DNA from 2 places in the Kitasatospora sp. NPDC087271 genome. Region 2 is predicted to be linked to the other one. Evidence: riboswitches for the same ligand, from Rfam matches in the RefSeq annotation. Region 2 holds a riboswitch; the other holds the start of a gene.

Region 1 (7,018 bases), on a different contig from region 2:
GGCTTCCTGCTCGCGGCCGGGATGAACGGCGCCTTCGGCTTCCTCGCCTTCCAGAAGGAACGCGGCATCGAGGTGGAGTCGCTCGGCGCGCTGCCACTGCACTTCGCCCGGCTCGCGGACGCCTGGGACGGCAGGGTCACCATGAACTACGGCTCCCCGGAGATGCTCGGGCCGTGGGTCCCCGTGATCAGCAAGGTGATGATGGCCGGCACCGTGCTGGGCTTCGCCTGGCTGCTGCTCTGGCGCTTCACCGCCAAGCGCCGCAACGCGACCACCATGTACGACGCGGCGCTCAGCGCGCTGCTCATCTTCACCGTCACCAGCCGGGTGATCAGCCCGCAGTACCTGGTCTGGCTGATCGGCGTCGCCGCCGTCTGCCTGACCGTGCGCGGCAGCAGCCAGCGGCCGGTGGCCCTGCTGATCCTGCTCGCCTGCCCGCTGACGCTGGCCGAGTTCCCGCTGATGTTCAGCCGGATCCTCGCCAGCGAGCCCTGGGGCGTCACCGTGCTCAGCCTGCGCAACCTGCTGCTGCTGGCCGCCACCGTGCTCTCCTGCGTCCGGCTCTGGCGCGCCACCCGCGGCCCGGCACAGCTCCCGGCGACGGTGGTGCTGGCCAAGCCCGAGCCGGTGCCCGCCGGCGCCTACCCGGTGCGCCCCGGCATCGCCTACGAGCAGGACCTGCTGGACGGCATCGACCGGCCCGGCACCCCGGCCAGGCAGCGGCCCGGCACCCCGGCCAGGCAGCGGCGCTGAACGACGCGCGCCTTCAATCGCGCAGCGCGGCCACCTCGTCCAGCCAGAGCCGGGTGAACTCGGCCAGGCCGACGCCCGGTCCGGCCCGGAGCAGCCGGTCCAGCCGGCGGTCCCGGTCCTCCCCCTGCCCGTCGGCCGCGCCGACCGCCCGGTAGAACGCCACGAGCCGCTCGGGCCCGTAGCGCCGGGCGATCAGCTCGCAGGCGAGCCAGGCCTGCTCGTACGCCTGGGCGATGCCGTCGGCCCCCGCGGTGAAGTCCCGGTCGGCGGGCAGCGCGGTGGGCAGCCGGCCGGCGGCGACGTCCCGGGCCAGCTCGGGGGCGATCTGCTGCGGGCGCCGGCCGGAGCCCCGGTAGGCGGTCCAGTCGGCGACGCCCTCGGAGAGCCAGAGCGGTGTCCAGGCCCGGGTGTCGGCCCTGGTCGCGACGTGGGTGGCCTCGTGGGTGACGACCACCTGCCGGCCGAAGTCGCTGAGCCGCCCGAACGTGCCGGGGTTGACCAGCACCCGGTCGGCGGGGGTGTGCCAGGGCGCGCCGGGGGCGGCCGAGGTGACCGCCGCCATGCCCGCCCAGCCCGCCGGGTCGACCTCCAGCAGCCGGGCGAACTGCTCCGCGGTGGCGGGTACTTCGAGCAGCAGGCGGCCCGCCCAGCCGGTGCCCCAGACCTCGCTCACGGCGGGTGCGGCCCGGTCGGCCACCGCGACCAGACCGGCCGGGTCGGGCCCGTCGGCCAGTCCGAGCACCAGGCAGTGCGCGCCCGCTGCGGACCGGGCGGAGCCGAGGTCCCAGAGCGCCGGGGGCCCGCTCGCGCTCTCCTCCCGGTCGACCCGCCAGCCGCCGCCGACCAGGACCAGGTCGATCCGGCGCGGGTACACCACCGGGTAGTCGTCGTACCCGGTGATCCGGACCGCCAGGTCGGCGGCGGCCGTGAGCCTCTCCGGTCCGGCGTCCGCGCCGAGCACCAGGTTGCGGTAGCCGGCCTCGATCGCCGCCGGTCCGGACCAGGAGGGAAGCGCCCGGGCCCGCGCGTCCAGCAGCGCGGCCACCTCGGCCCGCCGGTCCGACGCCCACCGGTCCGACGCCCGCCCGGCCGCGGAGGGGGCCGCCGGGGCCGCCGGCGGCAGCGACAGCTGGGCCAGCCCGCCGGCCGCGAGCAGCAGCGCACCGCGCCGGGACAGCGTCCGGCGGGCGCCGTCTATCGGGTGGGGGGCGTCGGGGTCGGACGGTGCCGGGCTCAGAGCCGGACCACCCCCGCGACCGGCATCGCGTTGACGCTCTCGTAGCGGACCTTGGCGCCCGGGTAGGGGGCGTGCACGATCACCCCGCCGCCGGCGTACATCCCGACGTGGTGCATGTCCCGGTAGAAGATCACCAGGTCTCCCGGCCGCGCTTCGGAGAGGCTGACCCGCTGCCCGGCGTACGCCTGGGCCTGCGAGGTGCGCGGCAGGGTCACTCCGGCCTGCCGCCAGCTGTAGTACATCAGACCGGAGCAGTCGAAGGCGCGGGGCCCGGTGGATCCGTAGAGGTAGGGCGAGCCGATCATCCGCACCGCGGCCGCCAGCGCGGCCGCCCCGCGCTCGGAGGCGGGCGGGGCCGTGCCGAGGTCCAGCCGGTCGGTGCCCCGGGTGGCGCGCTGCTCGGCCTCCCGGGCGTCCTGGGCGGCCATCCGGGCCCGCTCGGCGACGCCCAGGCTGTTGAGCAGCCGCTGGGCCTGGGTGAGCCGCTGCTGGATCTGCTGCTTGCTGTCGGCGAGCGAGCGACGGACCTGGTCGAGTTCGGCGAGCTTGCCGGCGGTCTCGGTGCGGCGCTGGTCGAGCCGGCGCTGGCGGGTGGCCAGTTCGTGCAGGGTCTCCTGCTGCCGCTCGGCGGCCTGGTCGAGGGTGCGGGCCCGGGACAGGTAGCCCTCCGGGTCTGTGGAGAGCATCAGCTGGACGGTCTGGGCCATGCCGCCGCCGCGGTACTCGGCGCCGGCCACGGTGGCGAGGTCGCCGCGCAGCTGGTTGAGCTGGTCCTGGGCGACGGCGATCTCGCCCTGGAGGACGGTCGTCTCGCCCTGGAGCCGCTGCTGCGCCTCCTGGGCGGCGTTGTACTTCTCGGACGCCTGCTCGGCCTCGCCGTAGAGCTGCTCCACCTGCGCCTTGACGTCCTTGCGGGTGGGCGTGTCCGGCGCGGCGGGGGCGGCCTGGGCACTGCCGCCCGTCGTCACACCCAGGGCGGTGGCGGCGGCCGCGGTCAGCACCAGCGCACGGGCGAGCAGTTGGGAACGACGGTGCACGGGCATGGCGGCAGCGGCTCCGATCCGGCGGTGGGGCCCCGCCGCCGCCCCAACGCGGGCGGCCCTGGAAGCGGAGTCCGGTGGCAGACGTTAGCGAGTCCGGGCAACCGAGTCCAAACCCCTGCCAACCCGAATATTTGACCCGCAATCGGACATCAGTCCGAGACGCCGGAAAAGCCGCAGGCCCGGCCTTCCGTGGTGGAAGGCCGGGCCTGGGAGGGCCTGAGCGGGGATCAGACCCGCACGATGGAGGTCAGCGGCATGTTGCCGACGGCCTCGTAGCGGACCGACGCGCCCGGCTTGGGCGCGTGCAGCACCTGGCCGTTGCCCGCGTAGATGCCGACGTGGTGGGCGTCCCCGTAGAAGATCAGCAGGTCGCCGGGCTGGGCCTGGGAGAGGTCGGTGCCGATCCGGGTACCGGCGTGGGCCTGCTCCTGCGAGGTGCGCGGCAGCGAGACGTCGACCTGGTTGAACGCCCAGACCATCAGGCCCGAGCAGTCGAAGGAGCCGGGGCCGGAGGCGCCGTAGACGTACGGGCTGCCGATCTTGGAGGCGGCGATGGACAGCGCCGCGGCGCCGCGCGAGCTGCCGGCGCTCGGCTTGGTGACCGGCGCGGCGGGGGCCTGCGACGCGCTCAGGTCGGTGCGGCTGTTGTCGCGGGAGGAGCGGTCGGCGGCCTGCTGGGCCGCCGCCTGCTGCTGGGCGGCCTTCGCCGCGGCGTCGGCCTTCGCCTTGGCCTCGGCGGCGGCCTTCTCCTCGGCCGCGCGGATCGCCTGGCGCTCCTGCTCGGACAGGGTGTTGAAGAGGTCCTGCGCGGCCTTGAGCTTGCCCTGGACCTCGTCCTTGGCGCTCTTCAGCTGCTGGGTGGTGGTCTCCATCTCGGCGAGCTTGCCCTGGGCCTCGGAGCGCACCTGGTCGAGCTTGCGCTGCTCGTCCTGGAGCTGCTTGAGCTGGCCCTTCTGGGTGCCGCCGGCCTGGTTCAGCGTGTCGGCCTGGCTCAGGAAGGTGTCCGGGCTGGCGGAGAACATCAGCTGGACGGTCTGGGATATGCCGCCGTTGCGGTACTGCTCGCCGGCGATCTCGGCCAGGCCGCCCTGGAGGTCGGTCACCTGTCCCTGCTGCCGCGCCACCTGGTCCTGCAGGTCGGTGACCTGCTTCTGCAGCTGCTGCTGCTTCTCCTGGGCGGCGTTGAGCTTCTCGGTCGCGACCTCGGCCTGCTCGTTGAGCTGGTCGACCTGCTCCTTGACCTGGTCCTTGGTCGGCTGCGGGTCGGCGTGGGCGCCGGACTGCGCGGACAGCGCGACGGCCGCCGCGGCGAAGCCGGTCAGGATCGAGACCCGGGTGCGACTGGCGGGCTTGGGACGACGATGGGACGCCACGAAGGCGGACTCCTTCTTCCTACGCCGTCTACCGGGTGAGCTGACGGGTTCGGGCCGGAAGCGTGCCCTACGACGCCTCACGGCCGTTCCACCGGCCGACCTGGCGCCGATTCACCCCGGAGGAACGTGGTTCCCCGGCTCCGTTCGACAGCACCCCCGACTGCTGGGCTCCCCGTCGGGCAGGCACTGGGCCCGCCCCGCTGCGTCACGAACTCGACGGAAACCACCGCCGCCACCCTGGCTGGGTGATCGGGAGTGCGGTGGTTCGGGGCACGACCCTAGTAACTGAACCGTGATCCGTTCAAATCCTTGTCAGAAAAAAGACGGAAGAAGACCAAAGTTCTTTTGTGAATATGACACATAGTGATCACCGCCGTACATAAAGCTGATCACTCTTCATCGGGGAGTCATGCTGCGGACAAAACCCGAACGCCACCCCCGGTCCGAGGGTGGCGTGGATCACAGGCCCGGACGGGCCCTTCGGGCGTGTCGGGACGTCAGACCCGGCGGATCGTGTTGATCTGCATCGCGTCGACCTTCATCACCTTCACCACGTCACCGGTGTGCGGCGCGTGCACCACCATGCCGTTGCCGATGTACATCCCGACGTGGTGCCGGTCGGGGCCGTAGATGACCAGGTCGCCCGGCTGGGCCTGGTCCAGCGAGACCCTGGTGCCGACGTTGCCCTGCTCCTGCGAGGTGCGCGGCAGCGAGACGCCGGCCTGGCCGTACGCCCAGACCATCAGGCCCGAGCAGTCGAAGGTGGTCGAGCCGGTGGCGCCCCACACGTACGGCGAGCCCTGCTTGCTCATCGCCTTGGCGACGGCCACGCCCGCGTAGCCGCCGGCCTGCGGGAGGCTGCCGAGGTCGGCACGGTCGCTGCCGCGCGAGGCGCGGTCGTCCTGCTGCTGCTGGGCCCGCAGCGCGGCGCGGTCGGAGGCGCTGAGCGAGTTCAGCAGGTCCTGCGCGGCCTTCAGCTTCTGGTTGACGTCCGTCTTGGCCTGGTTCAGGTCCTTGGTGGTGGAGTCGAGCGAGGCCAGGACGGCGGCGGCCTCGGACTTCTCCTGGTCCAGCCGACGCTGCTGGTCCAGCAGGCCCTTGAGCGCCTCGGACTCGCTGGCGCTTGCCTGCTGGGCGCTGGACGCCTTCTCCAGGTAGCCCGACGGGTCCGAGGAGAGCATCAGCTGGACGGACGGGTCGATGCCGCCGGTGCGGTACTGCTCGCCCGCCACGCCGGCCAGGCCGGTCTGCAGCTGGGTCATCTCGTCCTGGCTGCGGGCCACCTTGTCCTGCAGCTGGTCGGACTGCTTGCGGAGCTGGTCGGCCCGCTCCTTGGCGCCGTTGTACTTCTCCGCCGCCTGCTCCTGGTCCTGCTGGAGCTGGTCGATCTGCGCCTTGACGTCGCTCTTGCTCGGCTGGGGCGCGGCGTGCGCGGCGACCTGCGCGGAGAGGGCGACCGCGGTCGCCGCGGCAGCGGTGAGCACGGAGACCCGGGCGCGGCTCGGCTGCTTGGGACGGCGGTGGGAGGCCAAGGGAATTGCTCCTTCTTCCATCGGCCTCACCCGATCAGGTGAGAATCCGGAAAATAGGTTTGACGCCACACCCTAGGGAAGATCCACGGGTTTTGCCACTCCCCCGAAGGCGTGAACTCCACTTCCCCCGCAGGCTTCACTGGATGTGCACACCACCGCAAACCGGGCGCTGACCAGGCGTCATCCCGCCGCGGCAGCCCTCAGGGCCGCGCCAGCCGGTTCAGCAGCAGAACGGAAGCCACGGGGCGCGCGCCGGCCTTCCGCACGCCCTCCGCGACCTCCCGGTCGGTGGACACCACCACCACCGGACGGCCCTGCGGCTCGGCCCGCACCAGACGGCGGATCAGCTCGTCCGCGGTCTCGCCGGTCCGGCTGAACCGCACCCGCACCCCGCGCGGTGGCGCCATGATCACCGGAACGTCCAGGTCCTGCCCGTCGAACACGCAGGTGACCTCCGCCTGCGTGCGCTGGGCCAGCATCGCCAGCCCGCCCAGCAGCCGGATCCGCTGCTGCTCCAGCGGCAGCGTCGGGTAGCCCGTCTTGGTCACGTTGTAGCCGTCCACCACCAGGTGCACCTGCGGGATCGCCAGCAGTTGGTCCAGCAGCGCCGGATCGTCGTCGGCCAGACCGCGCCGGGCCACGTCGTGCGGCGAGGCCGCACCCGGCACCACCGCCTCCACCAGGTCCCCCGGCCGGATCTGGGAGACCGGCAGCGCCAGCTCCCGCTGGAGCCCCTGCGCCGACTGCAGCACCGTGTCCAGCAGCAGCCGCAGCCGCATGTCCTCGACGCTGCGGCCCTCGCGGGCCGACCGGCGGCCCTGCTCGGCCGCCGTCTCCAGCTCGCCGACCCGGTGCCGCAGCCGCCGCGCCTCGGACTCCGCGGCGCCACGCTCGGCGGCCGCCTGCGCCCTCGCGGCCTCCAGCTCGGCGGTCAGCCGCCTGGTCTCGGCCTGCGCCCGGCGGGTGTCGCTCTCCAGCGAGCGCACCTTCTTCCGCAGCGACTCGGCCTCCCGGCGGACGCCCTCGGACTCCGCGCGCTGCCGCTCCAGGTCCGCCCGGGCGGCGGACCGCAGCTCGGCG
Region 2 (7,018 bases):
ACCTCGACCGTGGGGTTGCCACGCGAGTCGAGGATCTCACGGGCTACGACGACATCGATGGACGGCACGAGGCATCTCCTTGCGGAAGCAGGGTCCGGCTGACGTTGGGTGCTGCCGGCGGGACGATTGCGGAGTCGTTACGACCAGAGCCTAACCGCCCCGGCCCCCGGGGCCGCGCTGGCCTCGGTCCCGTCTCAGCGTGTGGCCCGGCTACCCACCGGTAGTTCACCTGCTTGCCCGATCGAAGCGGGCGAATACGGGGGAATGCGGGCGAAGGGGGACGGGTCCCGTCCCCCTTCGCCCGCAGGGCGCGGGCCGTTCAGGGCCCGGGCCGCTCAGCCGAGGTGCAGCACCTGGCCGGGCATGATCAGGTTGGGGTTGCCGCCGACGGTGCCGCGGTTGCCGTCGTACACCGACTGCCAGCCGCCGGACACGCCCTGGGCGGCGGCGATCGTCGACAGCGTGTCGCCGGCCCGGACGGTGTAGTCGTGACCGCCCTGCGCGGCGGCGGGCTGCGCGGCCGGGGCGGACTGCGCGGGCTGCGCGGCGCGGGGCGCGTACTGCGGCTGGGCGGCGGGCTGGCCCGCGTACTGCTGGTAGACGCTCTGGTGGCTGGTCCAGTACCAGGCGCCGTTGTTCTGGTACCAGTACACCTTCGCGTCGGCATCCCAGCCGGCCTTGCCGGAGAAGCCCTGGGTCTGCGGCTGCGTCTGCTGCGGGGCCTGCTGGACGGGCTGCTGGGCGGCCGGCTTCGGGGCGGCCTGCTTGACCGGCTGCTGGGCGGGCTTCGGGGCCTGCGCCTGCTGGGTCGGCTTGGCGGCGGACTGCTTGGCGGGCTTGGCGTCCGTGGAGGTGTCCACGGAGGCCGGGGCGCCGCCCTTGCTCAGGCCGGCCTTCTGGGAGCAGACCGGCCAGGCGCCCGGGCCCTGCGAGGCCAGCACCTTCTCGGCGACCGAGATCTGCTGCGCCTTGCTGGCCTGGTTGGCCTGCGGGGCGTAGGAGGTGCCGCCGTACGCCTTCCAGGTGCTGGGCGTGAACTGCAGGCCGCCGGAGAAGCCGTTGCCGGTGTTGATGCTCCAGTTGCCGCCGCTCTCGCACTGGGCGACGGCGTCCCAGGTGGAGGCCGGGGCGGCGGAGGCGCCGGTGGCGGTGAGGAGCGGCATCGCGAGTCCGACGCCGGCCACACCGGCGACGGCGATGGCCTTCTCGGTCTGGGTGCGACGGCGGTGGCGGCCGGTTCCAACGAACAGCATGAAGAGGTCCCTCTCCGCACGCCTGCGAGGTGAGCTGTCGGGTTCGGACCGGGAGGTGGCCCGGCCGCCGAAAGCGGAAACGATTCCGCTCGGGCGGCTTCACCCCAAGCCGTCGGGGAACGGCAACAAACCTGGTTCCCCCGCCCCTGCCCAGGGTCTGGTCGGTTTCCCGTGACGCGGCGGGCAGGATTCGGCGTTCCGCGCACGAGGTCCGCAGCTGCGAACTCCAGGGAGAGTAGACAGATCATCAGACCAATAACAAGCTCATATCACCGATATCACACACAAATTACGGCGCGTGGTCAATCGCCTACCAACGGCGGCGGTATGTCCGGATTAATGCGGGTTCAGACCTGGCTCCACGGGCCGCCGGAGACATGCCGTCAGCGTGTCGGGGCGGCGGTCGGCGTGACCGGCGGCGCGTGCGGAGAGCGGGTCTCCGGAGTGAATTCGACCGGGAGTTCCCGCAGGCCGCGCATGATCAGGCCGCCCCTCCAGCGCAGGTTCTCCGGGTTTTCCGCGAGCCGCAGGTCCGGCAGCCGGGAAAGCAGCGTGGCCAGTGCGCTCCGCCCCTCCAGGCGGGCCAGCGGGGCGCCGATGCAGTAGTGGATCCCGTGGCCGAAACCCAGGTGCGGATTGTCCGTGCGGGCCAGGTCCAGGGTGTTCTCGTCCGCGAACCTGGCCGGATCGCGATCCGCCGCGGCCAGCACCACCAGCACCGGATCGCCCACCGGGATGTCCACCCCGCCGATCGACAGCGGCCGCGTCGCGAAACGCCACGTCGCCATCTCCACCGGCCCGTCGTAGCGCAGGAGTTCCTCGATCCCGGTCTCCAGCAGCGCCGTCTCGCCGCGCACCACCGACTCCTGCAGCAGCCTGCGCTGCTCCGGGTTGCGCAGCAGCGCGTACGTGCCGTTGCCGATCAGGTTGACGGTCGTCTCGAACCCCGCGAACAGGAGGATGAACGCCATCGCGGCGGCCTCGTTCTCGTTCAGGTGCTCGCCGTGGTCGCTCGCCCGGATCAGGCCCGAGATCAAGTCATCACCCGGATCCGCCCGCTTGCGGTGGATCAGCTCCAGCAGGTACGCCCGCATCCGCTTCACCGCCCGCCCCACGCCTCCGCGTTGGCCGCCGCCGTGCCGGATCATCATCCCGGCCCAGTCCCGGAAGTCGTCCTGGTCCTCGGCCGGCACGCCCAGCAGGTCGCAGATCGCGTAGATGGGGAGCGGGAACGCGAACTCGTGGATCAGGTCCGCCGAACCGCGCTGCGCGAAGCCGTCGATCAGCCGGTCCGTGAGCTGCTGCACCCGCGGCTCGAACTCCGCCACCCGGCGCGGCGTGAACGCCTTCGACACCAGCCGGCGCAGCCGGGTGTGGTCCGGCGGGTCGATGTTCAGCAGATGCGTCATCAAGTCCGCCTGGCGCTCCCCCGGAATTCCCACCCGCCCGGTGCGGTGCGCCTGCTCGCTGTGGTGCGCCGGGTTCTTCGACAGCCGGCCGTCCGCCAGCGCCTGCCGCGCGTCCGCGTAGCGGGTCACCAGCCAGGCCTCCACCCCGCTCGGCAGCGTCGTGCGGTGAACCGGGGCGTGCTCGCGCAACCAGGCGTAGGCGGGGTACGGATCGGTGGCGAACTCCCAGGTGAAGAGCTGCGGGGCGGCGGGATCGGGCTGCACTGGCATGCGTCGACCGTATCCGGTGGGTCGGGGCCGCACCGCCTCCGGCGGACGCGACCGGCGGGGCCGGATCGTCGACACCCGGCGGACGGCCCGTCAACGCTCCGTGGACGCCCCGTGGACGGTCCGTGGACAGCTCTTGGACAGCTCTTGGCCGGGTGGCGGGCGTGACCCTGGTCACCTGAGGGGTAATCCCTGTTGCGGAGGGTCAGGACCTGCCTACGATCCTCCGCAGAAATCGTGGGCGCCGGTGCGGTGTCGCCCACAGGGAGGAGCAGACCATGCGGGTCAGCGGGGCAGTCGTCGTCATCGCGGTACTCGACGGCGGATCGGGAGCCGAGCTCGCCCGCCGGTTCGCCGCCGCCGGCGCCGCCGGAGTGCTGATCGCCGACCAACGTGCGGGCGTCGCCGAGGACCTCGCCACCGAACTCGACCGGCCGGGCTGCCCCGTCGTCGGCGTCGGCGGCGACATCCGCCGCCCCAGCGACGTCGCCGCCCTCGTCGACACCGCCGAGAAGCACCTCGGCCCCATCGACCTGTTCTGCGTCGCCGGCCCCGACGGCGAGCGGATCGTCTCGCTCGCCGAACTGCCCGCCCGCCTCGACCTCGAACGCCTCGCCGAACTCCTCGCCCTCGTCGGCGAGGCCATCGGCGAAGTCGTCCCCCGGCAGCGGCGGCCGATCGAGAACACCGCCACGGCCGCCTGAGGCCCTGCCCGGGCCCGCTACCCGCCGACCGGCCCGAGGCCCTCGGCCGCGCGCACCGCGTCCCGGTAACCGCGCGCGGCCGAGCGCAGCGCCGCGTCCACGTCCACCCCGGCGTCGTGCGCCCGCTGCGCCACCGCCAGCAGCAGCCGGCCCGCCGACTGCGCCGTCAGCTCCGCCGGCAGCGCGTACGGCTCGTCCGGCACGCCCGCGAAGCCCGCCCGGCGCACCCGCGACACCAGCTTCGCCGCGTACGCCAGCGACGGCAGCCCGGCCGGCACGCCGTCCAGCACCGACTCCCGGTCCGCCTTCTCGGCCGCCTTCAGCTGCTCCCAGTTCGCCTCCACCTCGGCGGCGCCCTCCGCCTCGACGTCCCCGAACACGTGCGGGTGCCGGTACATCAGCTTCTCGACGATGTCACCGGCCACGTCGTCGATCGAGAACGCCTCCGCCGGGTGCTCCTCGGCGATCCGGGAGTGGAAGAACACCTGGAGCAGCACGTCGCCCAACTCCTCGCGCAGCGTCTCCCGGTCCCCCTCCTCGATCGCCTCGACCAGCTCGTACGCCTCCTCGACCAGGTACTTCACCAGGCTCTCGTGCGTCTGCTCGGCGTCCCACGGGCAACCGCCCGGCGAGCGCAGCCGGTCCATCACCGACACCAGGTCCAGCAGCCGCGCCCCCGGCAGGTCGTACGACCCCGGCAGCACCTCGATCTCCGGCACCTCACCGGCGTGCTCCACCGCCAGCCGCGCCAGCGCGTCCGTCAGCCCCGGATCCCCGTCCGGGCTGCCCAGCCACACCGTCGGCCCAGCCCCGCCCGGCTGTCCGGTCAGCAGCCGCGCCAGCGCCGGTGCCGATCCCGCCGCCACGACCTCGACCTCCACCCCGGCCTGCCGCACCGCCGCCACCTGCGGATGCCCCGCGTCCCCCGCCAGCACCCGCCCCGCCGACCGCAGCGCCTCCCACGCCGGCCACGCCAGCAACCCGGGGGCCACCCGGTGGGTGGTCGTCAACAGGATCAGCTTCGCGTCCGGAACATTCGTCGTCACACCCCGAACCTACCCGCCGCCCGCCCGGGGCGGGGACGGGCCCGACGGGACCCGCCCCTCCCGCCGGGGTCCTACTTCTTCGACCCCGCCAGGTCGTCGAACATCGCCGACAGGAACTCGCTGCACCAGCCCAGCAGTTCCCGCCCGACCAGCGGCTTGCCGCCGATCCGCCCGGTGCTCGGCCGCGGCACCAGCAGCTGCTGGGCGGCCGCCTTGACCTGGCTGCGCGGGTAGAGCCGGTTCAGCCGCAGCTGCTGGGACTCCCGCAGCTCCACCGGCCCGAACCGGACGTTGGCCCCCTGGAGGGTGATGTCCGCGATGCCGCACCGCCGGGCGTACAGCCGCAGCGCCGCGACCAGCAGCAGGTTCTCCACCGGCTCGGGCAGCTTGCCGTAGCGGTCGACGAGCTCGTCCCGGACCTGCTGGATGTCCGCCTCCGAGTTGACCGCCGCGATCGAGCGGTACGCCTGCAGCCGTAGCCGCTCGCCGGGCGCGTAGTCGTGCGGCACGTGCGCGTCGACCGGCAGCTCGATCTTCACCTCCAGCGGCTCCTCCTCCGGCTCGCCGCCGTTCGCCAGCGACTCGCGGAACTCGGCCACCGCCTCGCCGACCATCCGCATGTAGAGGTCGAAGCCGACGCCCGCGATGTGCCCGGACTGCTCGCCGCCGAGCAGGTTGCCGGCGCCGCGGATCTCCAGGTCCTTCATCGCCACGTACATGCCGGCGCCCATCTCGGTGTGCTGGGCGATGGTGGCCAGGCGCTCGTGCGCGGTCTCGGTGAGCGGCTTCTCCGGCGGGTACAGCATGTACGCGTAGCCGCGCTCGCGGCCCCGGCCGACCCGGCCGCGCAGCTGGTGCAGCTGGGAGAGGCCGAAGGTGTCCCCGCGCTCGACGATCAGGGTGTTGGCGTTGGAGATGTCGATGCCGGACTCCACGATCGTGGTCGACACCAGGACGTCGAACTCCTTCTCCCAGAAGTCGACGACGACCTTCTCCAGCTGGTTCTCCCCCATCTGCCCGTGCGCGGTGGCGATCCGCGCCTCGGGGACGAGGTCCTTGAGCCGGGCGGCCGCCTTGTCGATCGACTCCACCCGGTTGTGGATGTAGAACACCTGGCCCTCGCGCAGGAGTTCACGCCGGATCGCGGCCGAGATCTGCTTCTCGTCGTAGGGGCCGACGAAGGTCAGCACCGGGTGCCGCTCCTCCGGCGGGGTGGTGATGGTGGACATCTCGCGGATGCCGGTGACGGCCATCTCCAGGGTGCGCGGGATCGGCGTCGCGGACATGGTGAGCACGTCGACGTTGGCGCGCAGCTTCTTCAGCTGCTCCTTGTGCTCGACGCCGAAGCGCTGCTCCTCGTCGACGATGACCAGGCCGAGGTCCTTGAACCTGGTCTCGGAGGAGAACAGCCGGTGGGTGCCGATGACGACGTCCACCGAGCCCTCGAACAGGCCCTCCAGCACGGCCTTGGCCTCGCTGTCGCTCTGGAACCGGGAGAGCGCCTTCACCGACACCGGGAAGTTGGCGTACCGCTCGGCGAAGGTGGAGAAGTGCTGCTGCACCAGCAGCGTGGTCGGCACCAGCACCGCCACCTGCTTGCCGTCCTGCACCGCCTTGAACGCGGCGCGCACCGCGATCTCGGTCTTGCCGTAGCCGACGTCGCCGCAGATCAGCCGGTCCATCGGGACGGACTTCTCCATGTCGGACTTGACCTCGGCGATGGTGGTCAGCTGGTCCGGCGTCTCCGCGTACGGGAAGGCGTCCTCCAGCTCGCGCTGCCAGGGGGTGTCCGGGCCGAAGGTGTGGCCGGGGGCGGCCATCCGCGCCGAGTACAGCTTGATCAGGTCGGCGGCGATCTCCTTGACCGCCTTCTTGGCCCGCTGCTTGGTCTTCGCCCAGTCCGCGCCGCCGAGCCGGTGCAGCGTCGGGGCCTCGCCGCCGACGTACTTGGTGACCTGGTCGAGCTGGTCGGTCGGCACGAACAGCCGGTCGCCGGGGTGGCCGCGCTTGGCCGGGGCGTACTCCAGCACCAGGTACTCGCGGGTGGCGCCCTGGACGGTGCGCTGCACCATCTCGACGTACCGGCCGACGCCGTGCGCCTCGTGAACGACGTAGTCGCCGGCGGCCAGGGCCAGCGGGTCGATCGCGTTGCGGCGCCGGGACGGCATCCGGCGCATGTCCTTGGTGGAGGACTTCTGGCCGGACAGGTCGGTCTCGGTGATGACCGTCAGCTTCAGGGCCTCGTCGACGAAGCCGTGCTCGATCGAGCCGCAGGAGACGTAGACGACGTCCCGGGTGGGCGCCTCGGCGAGGTCGGCGACCAGCCGGGCCGGGATGCC

Evidence for each region. A riboswitch is a leader RNA that binds a small molecule or an ion and turns the genes downstream of it on or off. The one in region 2 is predicted to bind cyclic di-AMP.
Region 1: another riboswitch for cyclic di-AMP. It lies ahead of ACIO9K_RS25585 (NlpC/P60 family protein); the one in region 2 lies ahead of ACIO9K_RS10030 (transglycosylase family protein).

Annotation. Positions count from the first base shown of each region.
Region 1 is NZ_JBIUYQ010000016.1:176,024-183,041, forward strand. It holds gene ACIO9K_RS25570 (glycosyltransferase 87 family protein) at 1-753, shown strand, start outside; gene ACIO9K_RS25575 (hypothetical protein) at 767-1,798, opposite strand; gene ACIO9K_RS25580 (NlpC/P60 family protein) at 1,987-3,033, opposite strand; gene ACIO9K_RS25585 (NlpC/P60 family protein) at 3,261-4,406, opposite strand; cyclic di-AMP (ydaO/yuaA leader) riboswitch at 4,417-4,566, opposite strand; gene ACIO9K_RS25590 (NlpC/P60 family protein) at 4,904-5,938, opposite strand; gene ACIO9K_RS25595 (NYN domain-containing protein) at 6,139-7,018, opposite strand, start outside.
Region 2 is NZ_JBIUYQ010000004.1:270,320-277,337, reverse strand. It holds gene eno (phosphopyruvate hydratase) at 1-68, opposite strand, end outside; gene ACIO9K_RS10030 (transglycosylase family protein) at 336-1,253, opposite strand; cyclic di-AMP (ydaO/yuaA leader) riboswitch at 1,259-1,426, opposite strand; gene ACIO9K_RS10025 (cytochrome P450) at 1,637-2,932, opposite strand; gene ACIO9K_RS10020 (SDR family NAD(P)-dependent oxidoreductase) at 3,208-3,633, shown strand; gene ACIO9K_RS10015 (MazG family protein) at 3,651-4,679, opposite strand; gene mfd (transcription-repair coupling factor) at 4,751-7,018, opposite strand, start outside.